Regions from separate parts of the Methylobacterium sp. HMF5984 genome, predicted to be linked through region 3. Evidence: riboswitches for the same ligand, from Rfam matches in the RefSeq annotation. Region 3 holds a riboswitch; each other region holds the start of a gene.
What was found. A riboswitch is a leader RNA that binds a small molecule or an ion and turns the genes downstream of it on or off. The one in region 3 is predicted to bind cobalamin.
Positions count from the first base shown of each region.

Region 1: it holds a riboswitch for cobalamin, as region 3 does, so the genes downstream of both, ACFZ8E_RS12860 (TonB-dependent receptor) here and ACFZ8E_RS19940 (CbtB-domain containing protein) in region 3, are expected to answer to the same signal.
Region 2: it holds a riboswitch for cobalamin, as region 3 does, so the genes downstream of both, ACFZ8E_RS05545 (TonB-dependent receptor) here and ACFZ8E_RS19940 (CbtB-domain containing protein) in region 3, are expected to answer to the same signal.

Region 1 is NZ_JBJFLN010000001.1:2,654,687-2,664,861, reverse strand. It holds gene ACFZ8E_RS12895 (response regulator) at 1-703, shown strand, start outside; gene ACFZ8E_RS12890 (peptidase S14) at 816-1,397, shown strand; gene ACFZ8E_RS12885 (TonB-dependent receptor family protein) at 1,502-3,832, opposite strand; gene ACFZ8E_RS12880 (DUF2946 family protein) at 3,897-4,265, opposite strand; gene ACFZ8E_RS12875 (SCO family protein) at 4,262-4,879, opposite strand; gene ACFZ8E_RS12870 (copper chaperone PCu(A)C) at 4,869-5,381, opposite strand; gene ACFZ8E_RS12865 (hypothetical protein) at 5,614-5,982, opposite strand; gene ACFZ8E_RS12860 (TonB-dependent receptor) at 6,086-8,239, opposite strand; cobalamin riboswitch at 8,358-8,572, opposite strand; gene ACFZ8E_RS12855 (DUF2778 domain-containing protein) at 8,641-9,795, opposite strand; gene ACFZ8E_RS12850 (hypothetical protein) at 10,157-10,175, shown strand, end outside.
Region 2 is NZ_JBJFLN010000001.1:1,178,922-1,189,096, reverse strand. It holds gene ACFZ8E_RS05555 (site-specific tyrosine recombinase XerD) at 1-677, shown strand, start outside; gene ACFZ8E_RS05550 (App1 family protein) at 739-1,974, shown strand; cobalamin riboswitch at 2,059-2,267, shown strand; gene ACFZ8E_RS05545 (TonB-dependent receptor) at 2,603-4,774, shown strand; gene ACFZ8E_RS05540 (PepSY domain-containing protein) at 4,776-6,266, shown strand; gene ACFZ8E_RS05535 (3-keto-5-aminohexanoate cleavage protein) at 6,425-7,354, shown strand; gene ACFZ8E_RS05530 (FAD-binding oxidoreductase) at 7,361-8,746, opposite strand; gene ACFZ8E_RS05525 (hypothetical protein) at 8,971-9,228, shown strand; gene ACFZ8E_RS05520 (hypothetical protein) at 9,332-10,042, opposite strand; gene ACFZ8E_RS05515 (ABC transporter transmembrane domain-containing protein) at 10,085-10,175, opposite strand, start outside.
Region 3 is NZ_JBJFLN010000001.1:4,101,847-4,112,021, reverse strand. It holds gene cobW (cobalamin biosynthesis protein CobW) at 1-941, opposite strand, end outside; gene ACFZ8E_RS19950 (DUF1636 domain-containing protein) at 960-1,328, opposite strand; gene ACFZ8E_RS19945 (CbtA family protein) at 1,321-2,070, opposite strand; gene ACFZ8E_RS19940 (CbtB-domain containing protein) at 2,093-2,269, opposite strand; cobalamin riboswitch at 2,306-2,587, opposite strand; gene cobU (bifunctional adenosylcobinamide kinase/adenosylcobinamide-phosphate guanylyltransferase) at 2,655-3,182, shown strand; gene cobO (cob(I)yrinic acid a,c-diamide adenosyltransferase) at 3,179-3,781, shown strand; gene ACFZ8E_RS19925 (cobyric acid synthase) at 3,816-5,252, shown strand; gene ACFZ8E_RS19920 (MFS transporter) at 5,429-6,808, shown strand; gene cbiB (adenosylcobinamide-phosphate synthase CbiB) at 6,742-7,731, opposite strand; gene cobD (threonine-phosphate decarboxylase CobD) at 7,711-8,739, shown strand; gene ACFZ8E_RS19905 (MFS transporter) at 8,732-9,913, opposite strand.

The DNA.
Region 1 (10,175 bases), 1.4 Mb from region 3:
GCACATCCTCGTCGTCGACGACGAGCCGCCGATCCGGCGGCTGCTGCGCACCGGGCTCGGGACCCAGGGCTACGCCGTGCTGGAGGCGCCCGACGGCCGCACCGCCCTGGAGACCCTGGGCCGCAAGGCGTCCGGCCACGAGACGGTGGACCTCGTGATCCTCGATCTCGGGCTGCCCGACATGCGCGGGCACGACCTCCTCGCCCGGATCCGCGCGGCGCATCCCGCCCTGCCGGTGGTGGTGCTGTCGAGCCGCGACGACGAGACCGGCAAGGTCGAGGCGCTCGACCTCGGGGCCGACGACTACGTCACCAAGCCCTTCGGCATGGGCGAGCTGCTGGCCCGCATCCGCACGGCGCTCCGCCACCAGCTCGCGACGGAAGGGCAGCGCCCGCTGTTCCAGGTCGGGCCCCTGAGCGTCGACCTCGTGCGCCGCATCGTCCGGGTGGAGGGGCGCGAGGTGAAGCTGACGCCGCGCGAGTACGACTTCCTGCGGGTGCTGGTGCAGCATGCCGGCAAGGTGCTGACCCATGCCCAGCTGATGGGCGCGGTCTCGGCCTCGTCCGACCCGCAATACCTCCGGGTCTACATGCGCCAGCTCCGGCAGAAGCTGGAGGCCGATCCCGAGCGCCCGCGCCTGCTGCTCACCGAGACCGGCGTCGGCTACCGCCTGCGCGCGCCCGACGACGGGCTGTCGCGCTGACGGCGTCCCCGATGCGGATCTTTTCCTGAACGAACAGGTCCGGCGCGGGTTGTGCAGGCCGCGATCCCGTTCGGATCGCAAACCCGTCCGCATCGCAAGGCCGCCCCGCCCCATGAACACCACGACCCCGGATACGACCCTGAAAGCCGCCGACTTCGCGGCTCCAACCGTCCTGCTCGCCGGCACGGTGGATTACGACATGTACCGGGACTTCCGGGCCCAGATCGGAAAGGCCCCGTGCGAGGGGCTGGTCGTCGTCGAGCTGACCACGCTCGGCGGCGACCCGGAGGTCGCGCGGATGATGGGCGAGGACATCCGCTTCAAGAGCGCGATGAACCCGCAATGCCGCTACGCCTTCCTCGGCAAGGCGGCGATCTACTCCGCCGGCACCACCTTCATGAGCTTCTTCACCCGGCAGAACCGCTACCTCACCCCCGGCACGCGGCTGATGATCCACGAGCGCAAGCTCGCCAAGGAGCTCCGGATCAACGGTCCGCTGACCACCTGCATCGCCACGGTGAAGGCGACGCTCCACGAGATCGAGTGCTCGATCGCGATCCAGAACGAGGGCTTCGCCAACCTCGTCGAGGGCTCGAGCGTGACCCTCGATCAGGTGATCGAGCGGGCTCCCTACAATTGGTACATCGAGGCCGAGGAGGCCCGCACCCTCGGCCTGATCGAGGCGGTGATCTGAGGCTCATGCCGAGTCTTCAGGCCAAGCCTCGTAGGTGAGAACCCATGAGGTCCGGCGGTCGCGGGGGCCGAACCTCGATGAGCCGGGCTCACCGAGGGTCGGCATCAGAACGCCAGCTTCATCCCGGCGACGAGGTTGCGCGGGGCGCCGGCATAGATCGAGCCGGTGGTGCCGGCGAGCACGCCCGCGCCGTTCTGCAGCCCGGTCGTCGCGCTGATCGTGTCGGCGAGGTTCTGGGCCGAGGCGGCGTAGACCGTGTTGAACAGGTTGCGCACCTCGGCGTAGAGCGTGAGGCGCTTGGCGTAGCCGCCGGGGAGTTCCGTCGCGTAGTGGACGTTGGCGTTGACGATCGCGTAGCCCGGCGCCTTCAGCTGGTTGGCGTTGTCGAGGTAGAAATCGTCCTGGAACACGGTCTCGACGAAGGCGCCGAGCCCGGTGAGCGGCCCGGCCGGGACGTCGTAGCCGACGCGGGCGAGCAGCTGGTTGGCCGGCACGCCGGGGATGCGGTTGCCGGCGCGGTCGAGGCGGCGGGTCAGCGCTCCGGCGCTGAGCTGCTCGACGTAGCGGGTGTAGACCTGGTCGTCGAAGGTGTAGGCGGCGACGATGCGCCAGCCCGGCGCGAAGGCCCAGTCGGCGCCGACCTCGAGGCCGCGGTGCTCCGAGGCCGGGGCGTTGAAGGTGTAGCTCTGCAGGCCGGCCCCGGGCGATTGCGAGACGAGCTCGTTGCGGAAGATCTCGTAGAAGCCGGTGACGCTGAGGCGCAGCCCCTCGACCGGCGTCCAGTCGGTGCCGAGGTCGAAGCCGAGGTTCTCCTGGGTCTGCAGCCCGGTGTTGTTGCCGGGCAGGCCCGCCGAGGTCACGAACAGGTTGCTCGCCGCCGGCGTGGTGTAGCCGGTGGCGACGCGGCCGCGGAACGCCCATTCGGCGCTCGGGCGGTAGACCAGCGCCAGTTCCGGGGCGACGTTGAGGAAGCTGCGGTTCGCGTCCGCGATCGTCGTGGTCGCGCCCGCGGCCGCGTAGGCGTAGGCGAGGCTGCGCCCGGTGATCGACGTGGTCTCGGCGCCGATGCCGACGACGCCCGTCCACTGCTCGGAGAGCGCGACCTCGGTGCGGGCGCGGCCGCCGAGGTTCGACTGCACCGCCTCCTGGTCGCCGATCAGCGCGCCCAGCCGCGGGCCGCCGTAGGGCGCGCGGTTGTAGGTCGAGATCCGGTTGTCGATGGTGCTGTAGGCCAAAGCCACGTAGCCGACCGCCGGCAGGCCGAACAGGTCGTAGCGCCGGGTGAGGTCGGTGAGAAAGTTCCAGGACGGGTACGAGCCCCGTGACGCGGTCGCGTAGAACGGCTGGTTGAAATTGCGCTCGTCGAAGCCGAGTTGCGTGCGCCAGGTGGTCTGGGCGTCGATGTCGTGCTCGTAGCGCGCCGCCACGATCGTGCGCCGGTCCTTGCGCTCGAAGCCGGCCTCGTCGGCGGTGACGCCGACCCTTCGGCCGTAGGCGCCGTTGACGAAGAGGTTGGTGAGCGAGCAGCCCGCCGCCGCGGTCGCCGCCGCCGCGCAGCCGCGCTGATAGGGGTTGGTGCGGAACTCGGCCAGCGACGACCGGGCGGCGAGGTCCGCGTGCAGGTCGTTGTTGATCACCTTGAGGGTGAAGCGGTTGTCCGGCGTCGGGGTGTAGCTCGCCAGCAGGTCGATGGTCTGCGTGTCGTAGGACGAATGGTCCTGGTAGCCGTTGGCGCGCACGTCGCTGGAGAACAGGCTGATCTCGAACGGGCCGCTGACGCCGCCGACCGTGAAGGAGGTGCTGAGATAGCCGAAGCTGCCGGCATCGGTGCCGATCTCGTAGCCGTCGATCTCGCGGCCGGTGCGGGTGCGGAAGGCCAGCGCGCCGCCCGTGGCGTAGTTGCCGAACAGGGCCGATTGCGGCCCGCGGAACACGTCGATGCGGGAATAGGCCCGCGGGTCGGCGAGGTCGAAGCGCGCGGCGCCGTCGGGCTGGGTCAGGACGAAGCCGTCCTCCAGCACCACCGTGTTCTTGATCACGCCGGTGGAGCGGGCGTTGTTGCCGCGGATCGAGATGATCACGTCGCGCCCGCCGTTGCCCTGGCGCACGGTGACGCCGGGGCTGTTGGCGAGCACCGCGCCGACGCTCGTCGCCGGCCGGTTCTCGATCGTGTCGCGCCGCCCGATCCCGGTCACGACCTGCCCGACCGGATGCTCGATGACGCTGGGCGCCGAGCCCTGCGGCGCGGCGACGCCGAAGGGAATGCCGGCCGCCGGTGCCGGCCCGTCGCGCTCGCCGACCACCGAGAGCTCGGAGAGCGTGACGCTCTCCTGTGCCTGTGCCTGTGCCTGCGCCTGCGCCTGCGCGACGGCGAGCGGGCTGGCGGACAGGAGGAGGAGGCCGGCGCGCAGCCGGAGCTTGGGCAGGAAGGGCATCGGGCGGGCTCGTCTGATCGGGAGGCAGGCGGGATCGGCCCGCCGGAAGAGGTTCGCGATTCGATCAGAGCAGGGTCGGCGGTGCCCTCGGCCGGCCGGCGATCCGGGGGCGATGCGGGGTGCGGGCGGGCGGCGGGGTCGGCCAGGCGACGGGCGACCAGCGCAGGACCCGCGCCGCCGGCTGCGGTGCGGCGACGACCGGCGCGGCGAGCCCCACGGCGCAGAGCGGGCAGGCGTGGCAGCCGGGAACGAGCGGAGCCGGCTCCCCCGCGGCGTCGGCTGCGCCGGCATGGCCGCAGATCGCCGACAGGCCGAGCGGCGCGGCGTCGGGCGCCATCCGCAGGGCGGCGAGCGGCACGATCGACTGCGCCCAGATCGCCAGCAGGATCAGCGCGGTGCCGAGGGCGCCGACGCGCTTCGCCCGACCCGTCACAGGACGGCCTGGATCTGCCGGAGGGCGAGCCCGTGCCCGGCCGCGAGATCGAGCGGGCCGACGAAGCCGCCGTTCCGGTCCATCAGGTAGACCATCAGCGTGTGCTCCAGGGTGTAGTCGCCCCCCGGCAGCGGGACCTTCTTGGAGAAGACGCGGTAGGACCGCGCCACCCGGTCGATCTCCTCGCGGGTCCCGGTCAGCCCCGTGATCGAATCGCTGAACGAGCCCATGTAGTCGCGCAGCACCGCGGCGTCGTCGCGCTCGGGATCGAGGGTGATGTAGTAGGCGCCGATGTCGCCGCCGGCCTTGTGCAGGTCGTCGATCAGGTTGGAGAGGTCGGCCAGCGTCGTCGGGCAGACGTTCGGGCAGCGGGTGAACCCGAAGAACACCAGGAAGGGCCGGTTGGCCAGCGTCGCCGAATCGAGGATCCCACCCTTGGACGATTGCAGCCGGAACGGGCCGCCGACCACCGACATCGCCGGCTTGGCGGGCCCGCGCGGCAGCATCGCCACGACGCCCCCGGCGATGCCGAGGATGCCGACGAGCACCGCCGCGAGGATGCCGTAGCCCGCCCGGCGCTGGGCCGGCGTGACGGGCGGCGGATCAATGGGCATGATCGTGGCCGCCGGCCGCCCCTTGCGCGCCCTCGGGGGCCTTCGCGCCGATCGCCTCGACCGCGAACTCGACCGGGACGGTCCCCGCCTTCTCGAACCGCAGCGTGCCCTTGACGCGCTCGCCCTTCTTCAGGGGCGCCGTCAGGTCGACGAACATCATGTGGTAGCCGCCCGGCGCGAGCGTCACCGTGGCGCCGGGGGCGATGACCAGGCCGCCCGGGACCGGAGCCATCTTCATCACGGTGCCGTCCATCGTCATCGAATGGATCTCGACGTGGTCCGCCCCGGTCACCGTGGCGCCGAGCAGCGTGTCCGGCGCGGTGCCGGTGTTCGTGACGCTGAGGTAGCCGCCGCCGACCTTGGCGCCGTTCGGGGTCGCCCGCGTCCAGGGATGGGCGATCGCGAGCGCGCCGGCCTTGTACTCGTGGGCGCCGGCCGGGACCGCGAGCAGCGCGAGGGCGACGAGGGAGCCGGTCGCGCGGCGACGGAACAGCTTGGACATGGCAACTCTCCTGAAGGGGGCGGTATCGGTCGCGGCCGCGGGCGGCCGGGCGGTTGGGGGACGGCGTCCCGGGCATGCCGGCTCGCGCGATCGCGAGGGGCCGAGCGACGGCGATGCGGCAGGCTGCATCGGTCGATGCGGGCCGAGGCCTTCCCGGAGCACGGCTTTCGGCGCGCAACCGTGAGGCAGGGCGCGACGCCGCGTTCCGGCTGGGCGGCGGCCGGGCGGTGGATCAGGCGGCGGGTGGGGCGCGTGCGCCGGCGCCGATGCCCGGCGGAGCGCGGGCGGCGGCGGCGAGGACGGGACGCCACGGAACGTCGACGGCCGGGGGAGCGGACCGGGCGACCGCGACGGCCGCCGGAACCGGCACGTCCGCCATCGGCATCGCCTGCGCGGCCGTGCAGCATGCCAGGTGGTCGCCGTGATGGGGCGCGTCGGCCGGGCCCTGCCCGTCCGCGCCGGATTCCTGCAGGCAGAGCGCGTGCGCCGGGTCGAGGGTGCGCACGCCCGTCATCCCGCCGAGGACGGCCTGCAGGGCGAGCGCGTAGAGCGCGGTCACGGCGATGACCGCGCGGCAGACCCGCCAATCTGGCCGCCACATGCGCATGTCCCACGCCTAGGGCGCCGGCCGCCACCCCGTCAATGCGGCAGAACCGTGCGAGGCCGTTTTCGCCGGGCCTGCCGCTCGGATCGAGGGCCGCCGCTCAGAACCGCCCGGCCAGCGTCAGCCGCACGGCGGTGGGCTCGACCGGGTGGAAGTGCCGGTCGGCGACGCCGTCGGCCGGTTCGCCCGGCAGGCGCGAGATATAGTAGTAGGTGATCTGGTCCGACTTGGCGTTTGTCAGGTTCAGCACGTCGAGCGACAGGCTGAGGCCGTTGTCGAAATGGTAGCCGACGCGGCCGTTGAGCAGCGCCGTCGGCTTCGAGCGCACGGAATTGTCCTCGATCAGCGGGCGCGGGCCGAAGTAGCGCAGCCGCATCGCGCCGAACCAGCCGAGGCCCTCGCCGAAGGTGAACCCGGCCGACGCGATCGTGGTCGGCGCCTCGGGGATGCGGTTGCCGACCGGGTCGACGTCGGAGAAGCGGGCATTGGTGACGGTGAGGTCCCCCTCCAGCCTCAGCCACGGCGTCACCGCGTAGCGGTTGGTCCACTCGATGCCGAAGCGGCGGCTCGGCCGGCTCGGCTCCGTCGTGCCGGTGTCGCCCTGGAACAGGTTCTCCGACGCGAAATCGAGGCGGAACAGGGCCAATGCCGTCTCCAGCCCGGCGATCGAGCGGTTGCGGATGCCGACCTCGTAGCCGGTCGAGGGCACGAGGAAGGGCGAGCGCGCGATGTTGAAGAGGGGGCTCGCCGGGTCGACCGTCGCGGTCACGCCGCGCACGTCGTTCGAGTGGAAGCCGCCGCCGTAGTTCACGTAGAGCTCGGTGTCGAACCACGGCCCCAGCACCAGCCCGAGCTTCGGGTTGACGATGCCGTCCCGTGCCTTGCCGGAATTGGCCGCCGTGTCGGAGACCACGTCGCCGTAGTAGCCGTCGGCCCGGAAGCCGACGCTGGTGCGCAGCCAGTCGGTCCAGCGCACGCGGTTGTCGACGTAGAACGCCCCGCTCGCCTCCAGCACCCGGTCGTCGAGGACGCCCGTGCGGAACTGGCGGTTCGCGGTGTTGAACAGCCCGACGCGGATCGCGTCGGTGCGGGTCTGCACCCCGATCTCGTTCTCCATCGGATGCCCGAACAGGTCGCCTTGGAAGACGTGGCTCACCTCGCCGCCGCCGAGGATGCGCTGGTCGAGCTGGTGGAACTGGTCTCCGTTGACCGGATCGTTGAGGAAGTAGGTGAAGTCGTTGAATAGGTTGAGCTGCGAGCGGATGACGTAGGCCGAGGCCCGCGTGACGCCGGTGTCGTCGGTCATGCTCCAGCGGCCCGAGAGCGAGAACCGGCTGCTGTCGCCGCCGTCGGTCGGGTTCAGGGTGCCGAAGCGGCCGATGATCCCCTCCGACACCGCGCGCGATGCGATCTGGTTGGTCGCGGTCCAGCGGCTGGCATAGGCCATGCCGGTGACCGAGAACCCGTCGAGCGCCGTGCCCTGGCTGTAGCGCACCACGCCGTTCACCTTGCGCAGCGCATCCGGCACGTCCCACGGGCCGTCGTAGACCTGCGCCTCGCCCGCCACGAGCAGGTTGCCCTGGCCGAGGGGGGCCGAGGCGATGGTCAGCGCCCGCGCGTAGCCGAAGCTGCCGAACGCGGTCAGCGCGACGTTCTTGGCGACGGTGTCGAGGTAGTCGATCCGTACCGAGCCGGCCGAGGCGAAGTCGCCGTCGCGGACGAAGTACGGCCCCTTGTGGAACGCCACCGCGCCGACGAGCTCGGGGATCAGGAAGTTGATGTCGGCGTAGCCCTGGCCGTGCGCGTGCGTGCGCATGTTCACCGGTATCCCGTCGACCTCGATCGCGATGTCGGTGCCGTGGTCGAGGTTGAAGCCGCGCAGGAAGAACTGGTTGGCCTTGCCCTCCCCCGAATGCTGGGTGACGATCAGGCCGGGCACGGATTCGAGCACCTCGCCCGGCCGCGTGATCGGGCGGCTGTTGATCTCGGCGCCGGAAACGATGCCGGCGCTCGCCGCATCCACCGTCCGAAGCGCCCCGCCGGCGCCGATGGTGCCGCCGACGTAGCCGGCGCTCGCCGCCGCCCCGGCGGCGGGCCTGGGATCGTCGGCCGTCACGGAGATCTCGGCGAGGTTCGCCTCGGCCTCCCCGGCGGCGGGGCGCGCCAGCGCGGCCGGGCCCGAGAGGGCGGCGGCGCAGGCGAGAGCGAGCAGGGTTGGCGTTCGGAAGACGGGCGGGGACTGGGACGCGGACACGGGACCTCGGGCGACGCGGACGTGGCACGTCACCGCGAACGAGGCCGATCCACCGCTCCGTCCGTCGGACGGCCGGGGGCTTCGACACCCGCCGGAACACCCCGCCCGACGCGCTTCGCGTGTGACCACGACTGACGGCAGGTCTCCTGGCTCGCGGGTCATCGCCCGCCACCGTCTTCCCGGATGCGGCGCATCCAGTGACGTCCAGTGGTGGAAGGCTCGCCGCTTACAGTTGCGGGGGCAGCCGCGGCTTCGGGCAAGGCCCCGTCGGGCCCTCCCCTCACCGCGTTCCCTTTTGATCCTCGATGAGGAACCGTCGCGTGCAGGTTGCGTCGGGCGCCGCCGGCCCGTCAATCCGGCTTTCGGACGCCGTCGCCGGGTGTGGCCGATCGGTGACGGCGTCAGCGGCTCGCGGCGAAGCGGGCCGGGCCGTCGCCGCGGCCGGTCACCACGACGAGGCGGCGGATCTCGCCGCGCAGGAACGCCTGCAGGAAGCGGTCGTAGTTGCGGAAGGACACGCAGCCGTTCGAGGCGCCGCTCGGCCCGAGCATGTAGGTGTGGGCCAGCAGCCCGTCGCGGCCGTGGATCGCGGCGGCGCCGCCCACCGGGTTGAGGCGGATCGCCCGCACGCCGTGGAACAAAGCCTCGCGCTCGGTGAGGTCGTAGGTGCCCGGCGGGGTCGAGCCGCGCATCCGCAGGTGCACGAAGTCGGGATGGTCCATGCTGGCGCCGAGGCCGGAATGGGCTTCCAGCACCTCGCCGTTCGGCAGGCGGACGGTGCGGGCGGTGATGTCGTAGATCGCCGTGCCGGCGCCCGCGTCGGGGCCGGGGAACAGGCGGCCGCGCGACCGCTCCAGCCCGGGGCTCTCGAGGGCGGCGTAGGCCAAAGCCGGGCCCGAATCCTTCCGCGCGGCGAACAGCTCCTCGAAGAACGACGGCGTCTCGGCGGTGGGCGCCGGGACCGCCTCGGGCACCCGGCGCGGAGCGCGGCGCAGGGCGAGGCGCTGCGGCACGGGGGCGGCGATCAGGTCCGCCGGGCGGGCGACCGGCAGCGGCACGATCTGGGCCTGCCGCACGACCTCGGTGTCCCGCAGGACCTGGGTAACCCGCAGGACCTGCGTGTCCCGTAAGACCTGGTTTGCCCGCAGGGCCCGCACCTGCTCCACGACCTGGGCCTGCCGGCCGGTCTGCACCGGGGGCGCGGCTTCCGTCGAACGCGGCTCGGCGGCCGCGAGCGTCGCGACCGGCGGGGCGAAACGCGGCTCGGGCGGGGTGAGCGCGGCGCCGAGGGGCGCGCCCTGACGGTCCGCGCCGGCCTCCGGGCCCAGCATCGGCCGGGGATCGAACAGGGCGGCGAGGGCGGTCGACCCGGTGCTGCGGGCCTGGAGGCTCGCGACCTGCGGCACCGGCTCGGTCCCGCCGCCCGGCGGCACGCCCTCGAGGGTGACGAGGCAGAGCAGGGCGGCGAGCGTGTTGCGAAGGATCGGGTGGCGGCGTGCCCGCCGGCGGCGGGCGGGACGCGTGAGGCCGCAGGAGGAGCGCGGGTGATGAGGCATGCGGACTCGACTCGAAGGCGACCCGGTGCCCGCAGCCGCGCAGCGTCCGGCCCGCGCCCGCGACGGATCGGCGGGCGGCGGGCCGGCCGATGGGGTCGGCCGTGCGGGGATCGAGAGAACTGCGACTGATCCGTATTGGGCGCGCGTTTGGTTAATCCGCCCCTAAGCCGCCGGCCGACGCGTGCGGATCGCGCGCGAAAACCCGCGAGACCCGTGCGCCGGCGCGGCGATGATCGGCAGCGTCTCGCTCGACCCGCTCGACCCGCGCGGCGCGGGGATAAGCGGGGGCATGCGCATGCACGCGAACGTGTTGCCGCTTCGTTCTTGCCGAGCCGGCCCCGAATCGGCGATACCGTCGCGCATGCGGATGCCCGTCCTCG
Region 2 (10,175 bases), 2.9 Mb from region 3:
ATCCGAGCGCGCCGCTCACCGGCCCGCGCCGCGGCCGCGCGCTGCCGAAGGTACTGTCGGTCGCCGAAGTCGACCGGCTGCTCGCGACGGCGCGCGCACAGATCGATGCGGCGGTCGAGGCCGAGGCGCCGGGCCAGGCGCGGCGGGCGCAGCGGATGCTGTGCCTGCTCGAGCTGCTCTACGCCACGGGCCTGCGCGTCTCCGAGCTGATCGCGCTTCCGCGCTCGGCCGCCTCGACCCGCGAGCGCTACCTCGTGGTGCGGGGAAAGGGCGGCCGCGAACGGCTGGTGCCGCTCACCGAGCTGGCGCGCGACGCGATGCGCCGGCACCTCGCCGCCTCGCCGAGCGACGCGCCGTGGCTGTTTCCCGCCGACAGCGAGAGCGGCCATCTCACCCGGCAGGCCTTCGCCCGCGACCTGAAGGCGGCGGCGGAGGCCGCGGGCCTGCGCGCCGACAAGGTCAGCCCGCACGTGCTGCGCCACGCCTTCGCCAGCCACCTGCTGCACAACGGCGCCGACCTGCGGATCGTGCAGGAGCTGCTCGGCCACGCCGACATCTCGACGACGCAGATCTACACGCACGTCCTCGACGACCGCCTGAAGAGCATGGTCCGCGACCTGCATCCGCTGATGGACGAGCCCTCCGGCCCCGACGGCGCACCGGAGGTGCAGCCGTGAGGGCTCCGATCCGCCGCGTGCGGCGTTGACCGGCTCAGGCGACGGAAGCGGGCGATCGGCGATGGGAGTGCGTTTGCGGCGTTGGAGGAGGGGCGCGGTCCGGGCGCTGAAGCTCGTCGCCCGCCCGGTCCGCCGGGCGCAGGGGCGCGGCGGCATCGTCATCGAGCCCTATCGCGGCTACGGCTCCGCCGACGAGATCTTCCTGATCGGCCGCATCTTCCGCCAGTCCCACCCCGATACGGCACCGGGCGACGAGAGCCTGCGCGCGCAGCTGCGGGACATCGCCCGGCGGATCGCGCGGCGGGCGCTGAAGGATGCCGCCGTCACCGCCCGCTTCGGCGGCGCGCAGACGCGGGTCGAGACCGACCGCGACGGCTACTTCCGCGTCCATCTCCGCCCGGAGGCGTTGCCCGCGGGCGACCATGGCTGGCACGACGTCGACCTCACGCTCGAGGCGGAGCCGCCGGTGCGGGCGCGGGGGCAGGTGTTCGTGCCGCCGGGCGCCACCGGCTGCGTCGTCGTCAGCGACATCGACGACACGGTGATGCGCACGGGCGTCGCCAACAAGGCCAAGATGCTGTGGCGGCTGTTCGTGGAGGATGCCGAGAACCGCGTCGCCTTCCCCGGCGTCGCCGCGCTCTACCGGGCCCTCTACGTCGGCCCGGACGGCATCGAGGCCAACCCGATGCTCTACGTCTCGCGCGCGCCGTGGGGCCTGTACGAGATGCTGTCGGAGTTCTTCACGATCCACGGCATCCCGGTGGGCCCGATCCTGTTCCTGCGCGAATGGGGCCTGTCGTGGAAGCACCCCCTCCCCCGCCGGGCGGAGGATCACAAGCGCGCCCTGATCGTCCACATGCTGTCGCTGTATCGCGACCTGCCGTTCGTGCTGATCGGCGACAGCGGGCAGCACGATCCGGAGGTCTACGGCCGGATCGTCGCCGACCATCCGGGCCGGGTGAAGGCGGTCTACATCCGCAACGTGTCGCGCGACGCCGACCGCATTCGCGAGATCGAGGCGCTGGCGCAGGTCGTCGCGGCCGCCGGCAGCCACCTCGTCATCGCCGCCGACAGCACCGCCATCGCCCGGCACGCGGCGAGCCTCGGCCTGATCGCACCGGGCGCGGTCGCCCTGGTGGCGGACGAGCACGCGGCCGGCGGCGAGCCGGCGGAGCTGACCGCGGAGACCGCCCTGCCGGGCGACCTCGGCTCCGTCCTCGGCGGCGCCGGAGGAACCTTGCCGCCGAGCGTCGTCGTCGAGGCGTCGGCGCAGGACGGATCGCATATCTCGACCTAGCGTCACCGTGCGCGCCGTCGCTGTCGCCGCCGGGTCACACTTCACAGGAGCGTGATTCCGGCCGTTGACTCTTCGGGACCGCGGAAGCCACTTGGCGGGGACGGTTCCCCTCGGGGATCAAAAGGGAACGCGGTGAGGACGAGGCTCCGAGGAGCCTTTCCAATGCCGCGGCTGCCCCCGCAACTGTAAGCGGCGAGCCTCCATCAACACGTCACTGGGTCACGGCGCCTGGGAAGACGATGAGGGGCAGCGACCCGCGAGCCAGGAGACCTGCCGTCAGTCGTGGTCACACGCGAAACGCGTCGGGCGGGGTGCCTCGACGGGTGTCGAGACGCATGGGCCCGCGCGGCGCATGCGGGGCGGCCTCGTTCGCGGTGACGTGCCACCACACGCGTCCGCACGTCCCTCCCATGCCCTTGCCCACCGCGAGACCCGCGCCGAACGACGCACAGGAAGCCGCCCGGCATCCGTGCGCCGGCGGCCGAGCCGCGTTCGGCCGATCGCCTAATTGTAACATTGTTACATTCGATGTAGATGGAGGGTCGGGCAGGCCGTCGCGTCGCGCCGATAGAGCCGAATCCGATCCATGCTCGTTCTTCTGCAAACCGCTCGTTCCCTCGGGCGCGCGATGCGCTGCCCGCTCCTCGCCGGCACGGCGCTCGTCATCCTCGCTCCGCCGCGAGATGCCGGCGCCCAGCCGGTCGCCGGCGAATCGGCGAGCGTCGTGCTCGACACCCTCACGGTCGCGGGCGACGGCGTCGGCTTGAGCCGCGCCGCGCCGGTCGGCCTCAACCTGCGCACGCCCGACCGCGGCGCGAGCCGCCTCGGCCTCACGCCGCTGGAGACCCCCGGCAGCGTCGACGTCATCTCCGGCGAGACCGCGCGGCTGCGCGGCCAGGACACGATCGCGGACGCCGTGACGCAGAACGCCACCGGCATCACCACCATCGCCTCGCCGGGCAACGGCAACGGCGCCTTCACCAGCCGCGGGTTCTCGGGGCCGAACTCGATCCAGCAGCTCTACGACGGCACGCGGCTGTTCGTCGGCGCCAACACGGTGACCTTCCCGTTCGACACCTGGAACGTCGAGCGCATCGAGGTGCTGCGCGGGCCGGCCTCCGTGCTCTACGGCGACGGGGCGATCGGCGGCGTCATCAACGTGGTGACGAAGAAGCCGACCTTCACGTCCATCAACCTGGTGCGGGCCGGCGTCGGATCGGACGGCATCGCGCGGCTCGCCCTCGATTCCGGCGGCCCGATCGGCGACGCGGTGGCCTATCGCCTCAACGTCAGCGGCAACCGCGCCGGCGGCTGGATCAGCCCGGACGGCGACTTCCGCAACCTCGCGGTCTCGGGCGCGATCCTGCTCCAGGCCACGCCCGACCTCGCCTTCACCCTGAGCCACGACCTCGGCTATCAGGAGCCGGCGCGCTACTGGGGCACGCCGCTGGTCCACGGGCGCATCCCGGATTTCATCCGGTTCAAGAACTACAACGTCCGCGACGCCAAGATCACCTGGGCGGACAACTGGACCCAGCTCAAGACGGAATGGACGCCCACCGCCGACATCACGGTGCGCAACACCGCCTACCGGCTGCAGAGCAGGCGCCACTGGCTCGACGTCGAGACCTACAGCTTCAACCGATCGACGCGATTGGTAGACCGGAGCGACTACACCGAAATCTACCACCAGCAGGAACAGCTGGGGAACCGGTTCGACGCCGCGTTCAAGGGCACGCTGTTCGGCTTCCGCAACGAGTTCCTGGCCGGCTTCGACGTGAACCACATCGACTTCCGGCACATCAACAACTTCTCGACCGTCGGATCGGGCCTCGTCACCAGCGTCCCGCTGACGGATTACGACCCGGGCTCGTTCCCGCTGAACGGCCGCGCCAGCCCGGCCTACGCGACGAGCACCGACCAGGCCTCGGTCTTCGCCGAGGACCGGCTGATCCTCACCGACCAGCTCTCGTTCCTGTCCGGCGTCCGGTTCGACGCCTCGACCCTGCAGCGCGAGAACCTGATGAGCAACGCGCAGTTCGAGAAGTCCTTCCAGGGCCTCGGCTACCGCTTCGGGCTGGTGTTCAACCCGACGCCGGACACCGCGCTCTATGCGCAGGTCGCCACCGCCACGGACCCGGTGAACAGCCTGATCACGCTGTCGCAATCGCTGGCCGGCTTCAAGCTCTCCACCGGCGAGCAGGTCGAGCTCGGCGCCAAGGGCGTGTTCTGGGACGGCCGAGGCGAGTGGACGCTCGCCGGCTACCGCATCGTCAAGGACAACCTGATCTCGGCGGTGCCGGGCCAGCCGAACGTCTCGACGCAGGTCGGCCGGCAATCCTCCTACGGGGTCGAGGCGGCGCTCTCGCTGCAGGTCACGCCGCTCTGGCGGGTCGACGCGAACCTCGCCCTGCTGCACGCGCAGTACGATTCCTTCGACCAGGCCGTGAACGGCGCGACGATTTCGTACGCCGGCAACCGGCCGATCGACGTGCCCGAGCGGGTCGCCAACCTCTGGCTCAATTACGCCTTCGCGCCGACCTGGGAAGCACGGGTCGGGTTCCAGTACGTCGGCGAGGTGTTCAGCGATTTCGGCAACACCGCGCGACGCCCGGCCTACGGGCTGGTCAACCTCGGCCTCGACCATCAGGTCACGCCGGCCTCGCGCCTGTCCTTCCGCGTCTTCAACCTGTTCGACAAGGTCTACGCGATCAGCGGAAACGCGGTGGACGGGGTCGGCACAAACTGGCTCCTCGGGCGACCGCGCTCGTTCGAGGTCGCCTTCACGACGGCGTTCTGAGATGGCCTCCACGGCGCGCATGCTCGCCAAGCTCGCTAAGCTCGGCAAGACGGGGAAGCGGTGGCTGCATCTCGGCCATCGCTGGCTCGGCATCGTCACGGGGCTGTTCTTCGCGACGTGGTTCGTGAGCGGCGTGGTGATGATGTACGTCGCCTACCCGTCGCTGACCGAGCCCGAGCGCCGGGCCGGGCTGCCCGCGATCGCCTGGGACGCGGTGCGGGTCTCGCCGGACGCGGCATTGGCCGACGAGCCCGGCTTTCCCCGGGCGCTGAGCCTGTCGATGCGGGGGGCCGAGCCGGTCTACCGGGTCGCGCGTTGGGACGGGTCCCGCCGCACCGTCTCCGCGGTCGACGGCCGGGCGATCGGCCCCGCGTCGCCGGACGAGGCCCTCGCCATCGCCGGCCACGATCCGCGCAGCCTGCGCCCGGCCTACCGCGACACGCTCGCCTACGACATCTGGACGGTGCACCAGCGCTACGATGCGGTGCGCCCGCTTCACCGCATCGCGCTCGGCGATGCGGACGGCACCGAGCTCTACGTCTCGCAGCCGACCGGTGCCGTGGTGCTCGACACCACGGCGCACGAGCGGTTCTGGAACTGGTTCGGCGCCGTCCCGCACTGGCTCTACGTCGCGCCGCTGCGGGCGCAGGCCGCGCTGTGGCGCACGGTGATCGTGTGGGTCTCGGGGATCGCGATGGTCGGGGCCGTTACCGGGTTCGTGCTCGGGCTCCTGCGGATGCGGATCGCCCGACGCTATCGCTCCGGCGCGGTGACGCCCTATCGCGGCCTCGCGCGCTGGCATCATCTCGGCGGCCTGATCGGCGGGCTCGCGCTGTTGAGCTTCATCGTCAGCGGCTGGCTCTCGATGAACTCGAACCGCTGGTTCTCCTCCTCCAGCCCGTCGCAGGCGATGCTCGAACGCTACGCCGACGCACCCGGCGCCCGCACCGGGCTCGACCGCGCCGCGATCCGCCAGCGCGCCTGCACGGACGCGGCGGAGGTGCGGTTCACCTGGCTCGGCGGTGCGCCGCTCGCGGTGATCGCCTGCCGCGACGGGCGGGAGATCGCCTGCTGCGGAACGGCGCCGGTCGCGCCCGACCGGCTGGACGCCGCCGCGCGCCGCCTGGTCCCGGAGGCTCGATCGATGACGACCTCTCGGCTCGAGCACGAGGACTTCTACTGGACGTCGCACCACCGCGCCCGGCGCCTGCCGGTGCTCCGGGTGGTGTTCGACGACCCGGCGGCGACGTGGTTCCACATCGATCTCGAGACCGGCGAGATCCTGAACCGGCTCGACCGGTCGGGCCGCGTCGAGCGCTGGGGCTTCGACCTGCTGCACACCCTCGATCTCGGCATCCTCCTGCGCCACCGGCCCGCCTGGGACGGGGTCATGCTGCTGCTGCTCGCGGCCGGATCGGTGATCGCGGGCTCGGGCGTGGCGATGGGCTGGCGCCGGCTGAGACGGCCGGCGGCCGGATCGCGCCCGGCTTGAGTGCGGGCCGATCCCCTCGCTCGGCTCGGCGAGGCTTGCTCAGCGAGGCTTGCTCAGCGAGGCTTGCTCAGCGAGGCTTGGCCCGCACGGGGCGGCAGCGCTACCATCGCAGCGAAGGGCCCGGAGCGGTTCGCGAACAGACAGGGACGGACGCTGCCATGGCGCGCGCGCGAAAAGTCATCATCACCTGCGCCGTAACCGGCGCGATCCATACGCCGAGCATGTCGCCCTACCTGCCGGTGACGCCGGAGGAGATCGCCGACGCCGCAATCGGCGCGGCGGAGGCGGGCGCGGCCATCGTCCACCTGCACGCCCGCAACCCGCAAACCGGCGAGCCCGACCAGACGCCGGAGGCCTTCGCCAAGTTCCTGCCCGTCATCAAGCAGCGCTCGAGCTGCGTGGTGAACATCACCACCGGCGGCGCGCCGACGATGACCATCGAGGAGCGCGTGCGCCCGGCCGCGACCTTCAAGCCGGAGATCGCCTCGCTCAACCTCGGCTCGATGAACTTCGGCCTGTTCGGGATGCTCGACCGCTTCAAGGATCTCGAGCACGAATGGGAGCGGACGTATCTGGCCAACAAGGACATCATCTTCCGCAACTCGTTCGGGCAGATCGAGCACATCCTCACCACCTGCGCCGGCAACGACACACGATTCGAGTTCGAGTGCTACGACACCGCCCACCTCTACAATCTCAAATACTTCTTCGACCGCGGCCTGGTGAAGGCGCCGCTGTTCATCCAGACCGTGTTCGGGTTGCAGGGCGGCATCGGCTCGCACCCGGACGACGTGATGCACATGAAGCGTACCGCCGATCGGCTGTTCGGTGACCAGTACCGCTGGTCGGTGCTGGGCGCCGGGCGCAATCAGATGAACATCGCGGCGATGGCGGCGGCGATGGGCGGCAACGTCCGCGTCGGGCTCGAGGACAGCCTCTGGGCAGGCCCGGGCCGGCTCGCGCAGTCGAACGCCGAGCAGGTCGCCCAGGTCCGCCGGATCATTGAAGGGCTCGGGCTCGAGATCGCGACGCCGGACGATGCCCGCGAGATGCTGTCGCTGAAGGGCGGCGACCGCGTCGGGTTCTGAGGCCCGTCACCCGGCGGGGTTCGCGAGAATCTTGCCGGGATTGAGGATGTTCCTCGGGTCGAGCGCGCGCTTGACCGCGCGCATCGTCGCGATCTCGGCGGTCGAGCGCGAGAGCCCGAGCTTGCCGCGCTTCTCCAGCCCGATGCCGTGCTCGGCCGAGACCGAGCCTTGAAGCGCGGCGAGCGGCTCGTAGATCGCCGCCTCGACCTCTGCTTCGAGGGCGGGGTCCGGCAGGCGCGCGGTGTTCCAGTGGATGTTGTTGTCGCCGACATGCCCGTAGGCGACGCTGGCCGCGTCCAGGTGGATCGCGGCGATCCGCGCGCGCGCCTCGGCGACGTAGCCGGCCATGGCCGAGAGCGGCACGCTGACGTCGAACGGGCGGCCGAGCCCGGCCTCGACCAGCATCTCGACGCGGTCGCGGATGCGCCACAGCGCGCGGCGCTGCTCCTCAGACGCCGAGACCACGGCATCGTGCACGACCGCCTCGGCCATCAGGGTCTCGAGCAGGCTCAAGAAGCGCGGTTCCTCCTCGGGCACGCACTCGACCTCGATCAGCGCGTAGTACGGGTGCTCCCGGGGGAGCGGCGGGGTGAAGCGGCCGGGCGCGGTCATCGTCCGGTAGAAGTCGGGCCACATGCCCTCGAAGGACGACACCCGGCCCTGGAACGCCCGCTGCGCGCGGGCGAGAATGGCGGCGGCGGCGTTCACGTCGGCGCAGGCGACGAGCGCGGTGGCGTAGCCGGCCGGCGCCGGGCGCAGGCGCAGCACCGCGCGGGTGACGACGCCGAGCGTCCCCTCCGTGCCGACGAAGAGCTGCTTCAAGTCGAGCCCGGTGTTGTTCTTGATCAGCGGCCGCATCGACGAGACGATCGTGCCGTCGGCGAGCACCGCTTCGAGGCCGAGCACCATCTCGCGCATCATCCCGTAGCGCAGCACCCGCAGGCCGCCGGCATTGGTGCTGATCGTGCCGCCGATCGTCGCCGAGCCGCGGGCTCCGAGATCGAGGGGAAAGAACAGGTCCGCCACTTCCGCTGCCGCCTGCACCGCCTCGAGCGTGGTGCCGGTGCGGACCACCATCGTCATCGCCAAGGGATCGAGCGCCTCGATCCCGGTCATGCGCTCGAGCGACAGGGCGATGTCCCCGGGCGCGCAGAGGATGCCGTCGACGAGGCCGGTGGCGCCGCCGCGCGGGACGACGGCGCGCCCCGCCGCGTGGCAGGCGGCGAGCACCGCCGAGACGTGCTCGGTGCTGCGGGGGCGGACGAGCGCGGCCGCGGCGCAAGGCTCGTCGGCACGGGTCCAGCTCGCGGGTCGGCTCGCGAGCTCGTTGCCGACGACGAGGCCGTCGGGTCCGAGGATGTCGGTGAGCCGGTCGAGAAGCGGGTCCGTCATGGGCGTGCGCGGCGTTCGGCGATCATGGGGTCGGGCGAGGACGGTCTACACGATCGCGTGCGCGGTCGAAGCCGGCGGCGTGACATTCCGCACCTGCGTTCGGGGGATCGATGCGGCTCCCGCGGGCAACCGCCGACCGCGGCATTGCAGCATCCCACCCCTCGCCCTTCCACGGCCGGAAACAGCTCATACGGTCCGGCGCTTCGAAAACCGCGGAGCGCGCCATGGGAACCTACACGCTCGCCATCGCCGACGGCGTCCTGTTCGCCTGCCTGCCGGACGAGGCCGACATCGGCTCGGCCATCACCGAGGCGACGGCGACCAATTACGGTTTCGGCATCGCGCTCAGCATCGTGCGCGGCACCGAGCTGACCGATGCGGCGCGGCCCGAGGACGACGTGGTCTGGCGCGAGACCTCCGACAGCGAGCTGCTCGACGCGGAGGGGCGCCGCTATCGCTACGCCGTGCGCCGGGCGGCTTGACGCCCCGCGCCTGGCCGCAACCAGGATCCCCGGATCACAGGACGTTCGTGCGACGGGTGCCGTCGCATGGAGCGAGCCGGCGCCCGGCTCGCACGAACGTCGGCTAGCGGCAGGAGCGCGGCAGGCGCCGCTTCCAGCGCTGGCCCGGCGCGAGGGCGGGTTCGGTCGATCGCGACTTCGTCGGCCTGCGCATCACGACAGGCGCTGCGGCGACCGGAGCGACGGCGGTCACCGGCGGAGCCGGGATCGCCGGGGCAGCGACGGCCGGCTCCGAGGACGCGTCCGCGATGTCGGCGAACGACCAGATCGCATCGGGGCGCACCATTTCGGATCGTGCCTGATCCGAACGGCCGGCTTCGGCGCGCGGGCTTTCGGACCGCATCTGCGGAGGCTTCACCCGCTTCACCCGCTTCACGCGCGGAAGCCGAAGCGCGCGCTCGATCACGGGTTCAGCCACCTCGGGCTCGGGCTCCGCCACGATCAGGCTCTGCAGGATTCGCCGAGGCTTCTCCGCCGGCACCGGCGGCGCGGGGGCGGCGGCCTGGTCGGGCCAGACCGTATCGAACGGCGACGGCGTCTCGGGCGCCGGATCGAGCGCGGCCCAGTTCAGGGGCGCCGGGGTAGGATCATCTGGCCAGGACAGGGAGTGGCGGTTCTTCGACTTGACCTCGACGGTAAAGGACCGTCGCACACGGCTGCGCAACATGCGGCGTATGATTCTCTTGGATTTGGACAGGAACGCGCGGACGCGTACCGTATTCCATGACGCTTCTTCGGCATTTTGTCGAGACGACAGTGCAGAATCGGTTTCCAACACGGAAATTCCAGGCAGAAAGCCGGCGTTTCACGCGCCGCCTCAGGCCGAACGCGCGGTCGGCACCGAGACCTCCGGCTCCGGCGCGGTCTCGACGCGGACCGAACCGGTCGTGTCGAAGCGCAGACGAACC
Region 3 (10,175 bases):
GGACGGTCGAAATGATGGGTGATGCGGCGGCCGACGCCCTGCACCACGAGGCGCATCGGCTTGCCCTCGACGGCGCAGAAGCCCTTGATCCGCAGGACGCCCTCGGTCTCGGCCGCCCTCTCGACGCGGGCGGCGAGGTCGGCGGCGGTGATCGCCGTGCGGACCGGGAGCGCCACGGTCTCGAAGTCGTCGTGGTCGTGATCCTCGCCCGCGCCGTGATGCGAGGGGCGCGCGTCGAGGTCGTCCTCGGCGGCGGCCTGGAGGCCGAGCAGCACCCGCGGGTCGATCTTGCCGTGGGCTGTCTCGACCACCTTCACCGCGCGGGGAAGCTGGCGCTCCACCTCGGCCCGCACCTGCGCGAGGCCGGCGGCGTCGAGAAGATCCGCCTTGTTGAGCACGACGAGGTCGGCGCAGAGGAGCTGGTCCTCGAACACCTCCTCGAGCGGGTTGTCGTGGTCCACCGCCGTATCGGCGGCGCGCTGGTTGGCCAGAGCCTCGGGGTCCTCGGCGAAGGCGCCCCACGCGACCGCCGGCCCGTCCACGACCGCGACGACGCCGTCGACGGTCACCCGCGAGCGGATCGCCGGCCACTGGAACGCCTGGACCAGGGGCTTGGGCAGGGCGAGGCCGGACGTCTCGATCAGGATGTGCTCGGGCGGGTTCGGGCGATCGAGAAGAGCCGTCATCGCCGGCATGAAGTCGTCCGCGACGGTGCAGCAGATGCAGCCGTTGGGAAGCTCGACGATCGAATCCTCGGTGCAGCCCTCGATGCCGCAGGCGGCGAGGAACGACTTGTCGAAGCCGATGTCGCCGAACTCGTTGACGAGTATCGCGAGCCGGCGCCCGCCGGCATTCTCGACCACGTGGCGCACCAGCGTCGTCTTGCCCGCCCCGAGGAAGCCGGTGACGATGGTGCAGGGGATCTTCTGGACGATGCTCATGGGGATCTCGCCGATGGCTCAGGCCGCGCGCGGCGGAAACGGAGGGATGCGGGCGACGACGCCCTTGCGGAATTCCTGCGGCCTCTGCTTCCACGGCACGATCCCGTCGGGCGTGCCGGCGTAGAGGCCGACGCCGTCGAGAATGATGCGTGCGGAATCCGCCGGGTCGAGGTCGCCGTAGACGTAGGTCCAGCGATCCTCCGCCGCCACGGCGACGGTGCAGGGCCGCTTGCAGACCGACAGGCACTCGACCGCTTCGATCGTCACGCCGTCGGGGGCGGGAAGCGCACGCAACGCGTCGAAGAGGCGGGCGCCCGCGCGCGGGCCGTCCGGCGCATCGCTCTCCATCCGGCAGGTGGTGCAGACGTAGAGGATCGTGTCAGCCACGGGCGCCTGCCGCGGCCTTCGGGCCGAAGGTCTGCCAGGCGCGCCCGAAGGCTAAGCCGATCACCGCCCAGAACACGAAGGCGATGGCGAGCGAGCGCGCGGCGAACTGCGCGGCGAGGCCGGCGGGAAGCTCGGACGGCGTCGCCGCCACCTCCGGCGCACCGGCCAGATGCGGAGCGACGATGAGCACGATTCCGCCGAGGATGGTGATCGGCACCCGGCGGATCGCGATGAGATAGATCCCCATCGCGGTGGCCGACGCCGTCATCACCCACCAGACCTGGCGGGCGGCCAGCGGGGCCGCCTCGCTGCCGGGCAGCTCGGGCGGCAGGCCCAGAGCCGGCGCAAGCGCCACGGCGAGGAAGCCGGCGACCGCGAAGGCGAGCCCGCGCTCGGGCGACGGCTCGCGGCCGGTGGCCAGCATCACCGCGCCGAGGAGCAGGGCGTAGCCGATGCCGCCGACGAGGGTCGCGAGCCCGGTGAACAGCATGCGCGGCAGGCCGGCGGCCGGCTGCCATTCCGGCTCGGCCTTGGTGTCGTGGTCGTGCCCGGCATGGGCGAGCACGATCGGCAGGCGCCCGGCCAGCGGGGCCGCCGAGGCGGCGGCGCCGGGAGCGGCCTGGGTCTCGTAGCGCTCGGCGGCGATGATCAGCGGCGAGGTGAGCGCGAGCTCGAGCCCCGTCACAAGGACGGCCGCGAGGAAGCCGGCGGCGAGCGCCGCCGACAGGAGCCGGATGAGCATGGGAACGCCTGGGTTCAGGCGGTCAATGGCAGGGGAAGTTCTGCGTGTGCCGGAAGTCGTGCGCCGCGTTGTGCAGCGCCGAGGCCGGCGAGAAGCCGGCGAGGAACACGAGCCCGAGGCCGAGCATGGCGGCGGCGACGATGGCGACGAAGCCCTCGTTCGCGCGGGTGCCGGTCTGGGTGAGGGTCTGGGTGGTCATGTCGACAACATCTCCGGCCGCCCCGCCGGCGGCGTTCGAGAAAGCGCGGGGGACGGCAGGTCTCCTGGCTCGCGGATCGCAGCGCCTGCCGCCTTCCCGAAACATCGGTGGCCGAAGGCAGGAGCTGAGGGCTCCCACGGCGTTCCGGGCTTCGATCCGCAACGCAGTCCCATCTCGGACAGGTCGGTTCAACGAAGCTCGGATCGCCGTGGGGACCCTGGCCGCTTACAGTTGCGGGGGCAGCCGCGGCATCGGGTTTCCCCTCACCGCATTCCCTTTTCACCCCGTCTCCGGGGCACCGTCGCGTCCAGCCATAGCCTGTCCGGTCTCCCCGCACAACGGAGGCTTTGACGGGCGCACAGGGGTTGGGGCATGGGTTCCAGCCATGCAGCAGGCCGCGCCTCGGACGACCCTCGTGCTCGGCGGTGCGCGCTCGGGCAAGAGCGCCTACGCCGAGAGGTTGATCGAGGCGGTGCCGGGCCCGTGGCTCTACCTCGCCACGGCACAGGCCTGGGACGACGAGATGCGCGCGCGCATCGCCCTCCACCGAGCGCGGCGCTCCGGCGACTGGATCACTCGGGACGTGCCGAACGCTTTGGCCGCCGCGATCGCCGAGGCGCCGGGGCCGGTGCTGGTTGATTGCCTGACCTTGTGGCTGACGAACCTGCTGCTTGCCGATGCCGACCTCGACGCCGAGACGGCGGCGCTCCGCAGTGCCTGCCGGGAAGCGCACGGGCCGCTCGTCCTCGTGTCGAACGAGGTCGGCCTCGGGATCGTGCCCGACAATGCGCTCGCCCGCCGCTTCCGCGATGCGGCCGGACGCCTCCACCAGAGCCTCGCGGCCGAGTGCGACCGCGTCGTCCTGACGGTCGCCGGGCTGCCGCTCGTCATCAAACCGCATGGAACGCCATGACCGACGACGCCGAACGCCATCGCGAGAAGATGGAGAAGCGCAAGGCGGTGCAGGACGCCGAGGTCGCGGCCAAGACGATCGAGAAGGGCCTGCTCATCGTCAACACCGGACCCGGCAAGGGCAAGACCACGGCGGCGCTGGGCCTGGCGCTCCGCATGCTGGGGCGCGGCCACAGGGTCGGCGTGGTGCAGTTCATTAAGGGCGCGTGGGACACCGGCGAGGCGCATGCGCTGAGGACCTTCGGCGACCGGGTCGCGTGGCACGCGATGGGCGAAGGCTTCACCTGGGAGACGCAGGACAAGGCCCGCGACATCGCCGCCTGCCTCAACGCCTGGAACCGGGCGACCGACCTGATGGCCGACCCGAGCCTCCGTCTCCTGATCCTCGACGAGCTCAACATCGCGCTGCGCTACGACTACCTCGATCTCGACGCGGTGGTGGCGACCCTGAAAAGCCGTCGCCCGGACCTGCACGTCGTCGTCACCGGCCGCAACGCCAAGCCGGCGCTGATCGAGGCCGCCGACCTCGTCACCGAGATGGGCAGCGTGAAGCACCACTTCGCGGCCGGCGTGAAGGCGCAGGAGGGGATCGAGTTTTGATGGAATGGTCCCTTCAGCCGTGACCCGAAGCCTAATGATCCAGGGCACCGGCTCGGACGTCGGCAAGTCGCTGATCGTCGCCGGGCTCGCGCGCGCCTTCACCCGACGCGGGCTTCGGGTGCGCCCGTTCAAGCCGCAGAACATGTCGAACAACGCCGCCGTCACAGCGGATGGCGGCGAGATCGGGCGGGCGCAGGCGCTGCAGGCGCGGGCGGCCGGCGTCGCGCCGTCGATCCACATGAACCCGGTGCTGCTCAAGCCCCAGACCGAGGTCGGCGCCCAGGTGGTGGTGCAGGGCCGCATGGTCGCGACGGTGAAGGCGCGCGACTACCAGGCGTGGAAACCGCGCCTGCTGGAGGCGGTGCTCGACAGCTTCGACCGCCTGAGGACGCAGGCCGACCTGATTCTCGTCGAGGGTGCGGGCTCGGCATCCGAGGTTAACCTGCGCGCCGGCGACATCGCCAACATGGGGTTCGCCCGCGCGACGGATACGCCGGTGGTGCTGCTCGGCGACATCGACCGCGGTGGGGTCATCGCCAGCCTCGTCGGCACCAAGGCGGTGATCGATCCCGACGACGCCGCGATGATCGTCGGCTTCCTGGTCAACCGCTTCCGCGGCGACCCGAGCCTGTTCTCCGACGGCATGGACCTGATCGCGCGCCACACCGGCTGGGCCAGCCTCGGCCTGATCCCGCACTTTCCCGAGGCGGCGCGCCTGCCGGCCGAGGACGTGCTCGGCCTCGTCGGGTCCGCCGGCCCGGCGGCGACGCGCATCGCGGTGCCGGTGTTTCCGCGGATCGCCAACTTCGACGACCTCGATCCGCTGCGGACCGAGCCCGCGGTGGAGGTGGTGCTGGTCCGCCCGGGCGAGGCGATCCCGGGCGATGCCGCCCTGGTGCTGCTGCCGGGCTCGAAGACGACGATCGACGATCTCGAATTCGTCCGGGCGCAGGGCTGGGACGTGGACCTGCATGCGCATCTACGCCGCGGCGGCCGGGTGCTCGGCCTGTGCGGCGGATACCAGATGCTCGGGCGGACGCTGTCCGATCCGGACGGCATCGAGGGCGAGGCGCGGACCGTGCCCGGCCTCGGGCTGCTCGCCGTCGACACGGTGATGACGCCGTTGAAGCGGCTCGAAGCCGTCTCCGGCACCAGCCTGCCCGACGGCATGCCGTTCACCGGCTACGAGATGCATGTCGGCGACACCACCGGCGCCGACGCGGAACGGCCGCTGCTGCGCCTCGCCGACGGGCGCGCCGACGGTGCGGTCTCCGCCGACGGCCTGGTGTCCGGCACCTACGTCCACGGCCTGTTCGCCGACGACCGCCAGCGTGCCGCATGGCTCGCCCGCCTCGGCGCACGATCCGACGGCGCCTCCTACGAGGCCGGCATCGAGCGGGTGCTCGATGCCCTGGCGGCGCATCTCGAGCAGCATGTCGACTGCGACCGGCTGCTGGCCCTGGCGCGATGAGGCGCACCGGGGATGAGGCGCATCGGGCATGACACCCGGGCGGGTCCTGTCCGCGAGCAGGCATCGCGGGCGCTCGGGGATCGCTGCGGGCCGATAGGCACGCGCCGCCGCGGAGCCTAGTCTCGTGCGAAAGCGCGGCCGGTCGCGATCGACCGCCGGGACGCGAGGAACGCCCGATGACGCCCACCGAGACCGCGGCCGACGACGCGCTCGCCCGACGCACGATCGCGACGGTGACCTGGCGGCTGATGCCCCTGCTCGGGGTGATGTACCTGATCGCCTACATCGACCGGCAGAACATCTCCTATGCCAAGTTGCAGATGGTCGGCGACCTCGGGCTGAGCGAGAGCGTCTTCGGGCTCGGGGCGTCGCTGTTCTTCCTCGGCTATTTCCTGTGCGAGGTCCCGGCCAACGTCATCCTGGAACGCGTCGGCGCGCGCCTGTGGTTCGCCCGGATCATGGCGACCTGGGGCCTGATCACGGTGCTGCTCGGCTTCACCCGGAACACGGCGATGTTTTACGGGCTGCGCTTTCTTCTCGGCGTCGCCGAGGCCGGGTTCTTCCCCGGCGTGCTGTTCGTGCTGACCCTGTGGTTCCCGCAGAAGCACCGCGCGGCGATGATCGGCTGGTTCATGATCGCGAGCGCGGTGGCCAACGCCGTCGGCGCGGCGATCGGCGGCGCGCTGCTCGACCTCGACGGCGCGCTCGGGCTCAAGGGCTGGCAGTGGGTGTTCGTCAGCACCGGCTTGCCGGCGCTGCTGCTGGCCGTGATCGTGCTGGTGGTCCTGCCGGACGGGCCGGAGAAGGCGCCCTGGCTCGATCGCGCCGGTCGCGACTGGCTCGGCCGGACGCTGCGGGAGGAGCGCGAGACCGGCGGCAAGGTCGAGCACGGCAACCCGTTCGCTGCGCTCCTCGACCGGCGCGTGTGGATGCTCGCCAGCGTCTACGTCGCGTTTCCGCTGGCCGCCTACGGCCTGAGCTACTGGCTGCCGACGGTGGTGCGCAGCTTCGGCGTCACCAACACCGTCAACGGCTTCATCAACATCATCCCGTGGGTCGTCACCGGGCTGGCGCTGTGGTGGGTGCCGCGGCATTCCGCGCGCACGGGCGAGCAGACCTGGCACGTCGTCGGCCCGGGGCTCGTCGCCGCGTCGGCGCTGGCGCTGAGCGTGGTGGTGCCGGGCTCGATCCCGAAGTTCGCCTGCCTGTGCGTGGCGGCGGCCGGCATCTTCTCGGCCCAGCCGGTGTTCTGGTCGCTGCCGCCGACCTTCCTCAAGGGCGCGTCGGCCGCGGCCGGAATCGCGGCCATCAATTCGGTGGGCAATCTCGGCGGCTTCATCGCCCAGAACGCCGTGCCGATCATCCGCGACCGAAGCGGCAGCGACCTCGTGCCGATGATCTTTCTCTCGGCCTGCCTCGTGGTCGGCTCGTGCCTCGTCTTCGTCGTGCTCGGCGCCCTGCGGCGCGATGCCGGCCGCCGCGCCGCCGATCAGAGCATGGCGAGCCCGGTCGCGCCGGCGGCGAGCCCCCACAGCAGCACGCAGGCGGTTCGATAGAGGCGCAGGGCCCGCTCGATGTCGTCGGCCGCCGCCGCCGCGCGGCCGTCGCCCATCCAGGCATCCTCGACCGCGACGCCGGCATAGACCCGCGGGCCGGCGAGCCGAAGGCCGAGCGCGCCGGCCATCGCGGCCTCGGGCCAGCCGGCATTCGGCGAGCGGTGGCGGCCGGCGTCGCGCCGGATCGCGCGCCAGGCGCCGCCCGGCGAGGCGCCGTGATGGATCGCGGCGGCGGCGACGATCAGCAGGGCGGTGAGCCGCGAGGCGGGCAGGTTCACGAGGTCGTCGAGCCGGGCCGAAGCCCAGCCGAAGGCCTCGTGGCGCGGGGTGCGGTGGCCGATCATGCTGTCGGCGGTGTTGATCGCCTTGTAGAGCGCGCCGCCCGGCAGGCCGCCGAGCCCGATCCAGAAGCCCGGCGCGACGATGCCGTCGGAGAAGTTCTCCGCCAGGCTCTCGATCGCCGCGCGGCAGATCCCGGCTTCGTCCAGCGTCTCGGGATCGCGCCCGACGATCATCGACACCGCGCGCCGGCCGCCCGGCAGGCCCTCGCCGCGCAGCCCCTCCGCGACCCGGGCGACGTGCTGGTACAGGCTGCGCTGGGCCGGCAGGCTGGCGCAGAGGAGGGCGATGAGCGCGATCGCCGGGAGCGGGCCGGCCAGCCCCGCCGCGAGGGTGAGACCGAGGGCGGTCGCGCCGACGCCGGCGAGGAGCACGGCGAGCGCAAGAATCCCGCCGAGCCGCCGCGCGGTGCGGCCGCCGCGGTTGAGGCCGCGGTCGAGGGCGGCGATCACCCGGCCGATCCAGGTGACAGGGTGGCCGAGCGCCCTGTAGAGCGCGTCCGGATAGCCGAAGGCCGCCTCGATCGCGAGGGCGAGGGCGAGGATGGCGAGCGTATCGGGCGGATGAGCGAGCGCGGTGGACATGGCGTCTGGGGTCCGGGGAGGCCCGAGGCGGAGCCGATCGCCCATGGCGGCGACCTCGATGCGGCGCGGCGGATGTTTCCCGATGCGCCGGAGCCTTGGATCGACCTCTCGACCGGGATCAATCCGGTCCCCTATCCCTGCCCGGCGATCGACGCCAGCCTGTTCCACCGGCTGCCCTCCGCCGCGGACCATGCCGCGCTCCGCGAGGCGGCGTCCCGCGCCTACGGGGCGGCGCCCGACCGCATCGTGCCGGCGCCGGGTACGCAGATCCTGATCGAGACGATCCCCCGCCTGGTTTCGCCGCGCGCGGTCTGCGTCGTCGGGCCGACCTATGCCGAGCACGCGGCGGCGTGGCGTCGGGCCGGGCACGCCGTCTCGGCGGTGCCATGCCTCGAAGCGGTCGGCACCGCGCAGGTCGTGGTCGTGGTCAATCCCAACAACCCCGACGGGCGGACGTGGCCGGCGTCCACGCTGCTCGCCCTCGCCGAAGTCCTCTCCGCCCGCAACGGCCTGCTCGTCGTGGACGAGGCCTTCGCCGATCTCGAAGCCGTCGAGAGCCTGTGCCCGCGGCTGCGGCCGGGGCTCGTGATCCTGCGCTCGTTCGGCAAGACCTACGGGCTCGCCGGCCTCAGGCTCGGTTTCGCCGTGGCGGAAGCCGGGATCGTGCGCCGGATCGCGGGGGCGCTCGGGCCCTGGGCCGTCGCCGGGCCGGCGCTCGCGATCGGCCGCGTCGCCCTCGACGATGCCGCGTGGCGCCGCGACGCCGCAGCCGCCCGCGCCGCCGATGCGGGGCGCCTCGACCGCATGATCGCCCGGGCGGGCGGGACGCCGGTCGGCGGAACCGTCCTGTTCCGCACGGCCGATTTTGCCGATGCGCCGGGCCTGTTCCGGCAGCTCGGGACGGCCGGAATCCACGTCCGGCGCTTCGCCGAGGCGCCGGCGCGCCTGCGCTTCGGGCTGCCCGCCGACAGGAACGCCTGGTGCCGCCTGTCGCGGATCCTCAAATGATCGTCGGGCGCCGGTCGAGCACGGCGACGAGCAGGGCGGCGAAGGCGAAGGCGATGCCGACCGCGCAGACCCCGCCCCAGCCGGCGAGCAGGAAGGCCTGCGATCCGGCATAGGCGCCGATCGCTCCGAAGACGAACATCGCCGTGAACAGCACGGTGTTGATCCGTCCGCGCGCGCCCGGGACGAGGGCGTAGGCGCGCGTCTGGTTGGCGATCAGCGCGCCGTTCATGCCGATGTCGATCAGCAGCACGCCGACGGCGACGGCGGCGAGCGACCACGTGCCGCCGGCCCAGAGCACCGCGAACGCCGCCACGACGAGCAGGCTTCCGCCCACGACCACCGGTCGCGCGCCGCGCAGATCGGTGAAGCGGCCCGAGACCGGCGCGACGAGGGCGCCGCAGACGCCGATCACGCCGAACAGCCCGGCGCCGGCCGCGGTCAGGTTGAACGGCTCGGCCTCCACCAGCAGGGCGAGGGTGACCCAGAACGCGTTGAACGCGGCAAACAGCAGCGCCTGCGACAGGCTGGCGTTGCGCAGCACGGGCTGGGTCTTGGCGAGGTGCAGGATCGACAGCATCAGCGCCCGGTAGCGCAGGCGCTTCGCCGCGGTCCGGGGCAGGGTCGCGGCCGCGACCGCCGCCATCGCGAGCGAGACCACGGCGGCGGCGAAGAACACCGCCCGCCATCCGAGATGCGCGCCGACGAAGCCGCTGACCGTCCGCGCGAGCAGGATGCCGGAGAGCAAGCCGGTCATCACCTGCCCGACGATGCGGCCGCGGGTGGCGTCCGGCGCGAGCTCGGCCGCGAACGGCACCGCCTGCTGCGCCGCCGACGACAGGAAGCCGATCAGGAGGCTGGCGAGCGCCAGGATCGGCAGGTTCGGGCTGAGCGCGGCGACGACGAGCACCACGCTCAGCGCGAGAAGCTGCGCGATGATCAGCTGGCGCCGCGGCCAGGCATCCCCCAGCGGCACCAGCCCGACGATGCCGAGGCCGTAGCCGACGAGGCAGCCGGTCGGCACCCACAAGGCGGCGCGCGGCCCGAAATCGGCCACCAGCAGCCCGAGCAGCGGCTGGTTGTAGTAGATGTTGGCCACCGCCCCGCCCGCGATCAGCGTCAGCCCGAGCCGCGCCTTCGTGCTCAGGTCGGGATGCGGCACCGGGATGTCGCTCACGAGCGGGGCTCCGTGGCGCGCGAGCGGTTCGGCTCTGTGAGCATGAGACTCGTATCTCTGGTTGCGAGGGATCGCGGTCGGCCTAGGCGCCGACCGGGCGGGTGACAACGGCGGCGCGCGCAGGGCACGGCCGCGTAGGAGTGGCGCACCCGGTTTCGATTCCGCTTCGCCTGCATATGTTTCGTCCACGGACGATGTTCCACGCGCGGGTCGATTGCTGGCAATCGATTTGGCGATCGCGGCGATTCAGGTTCTGATGCCG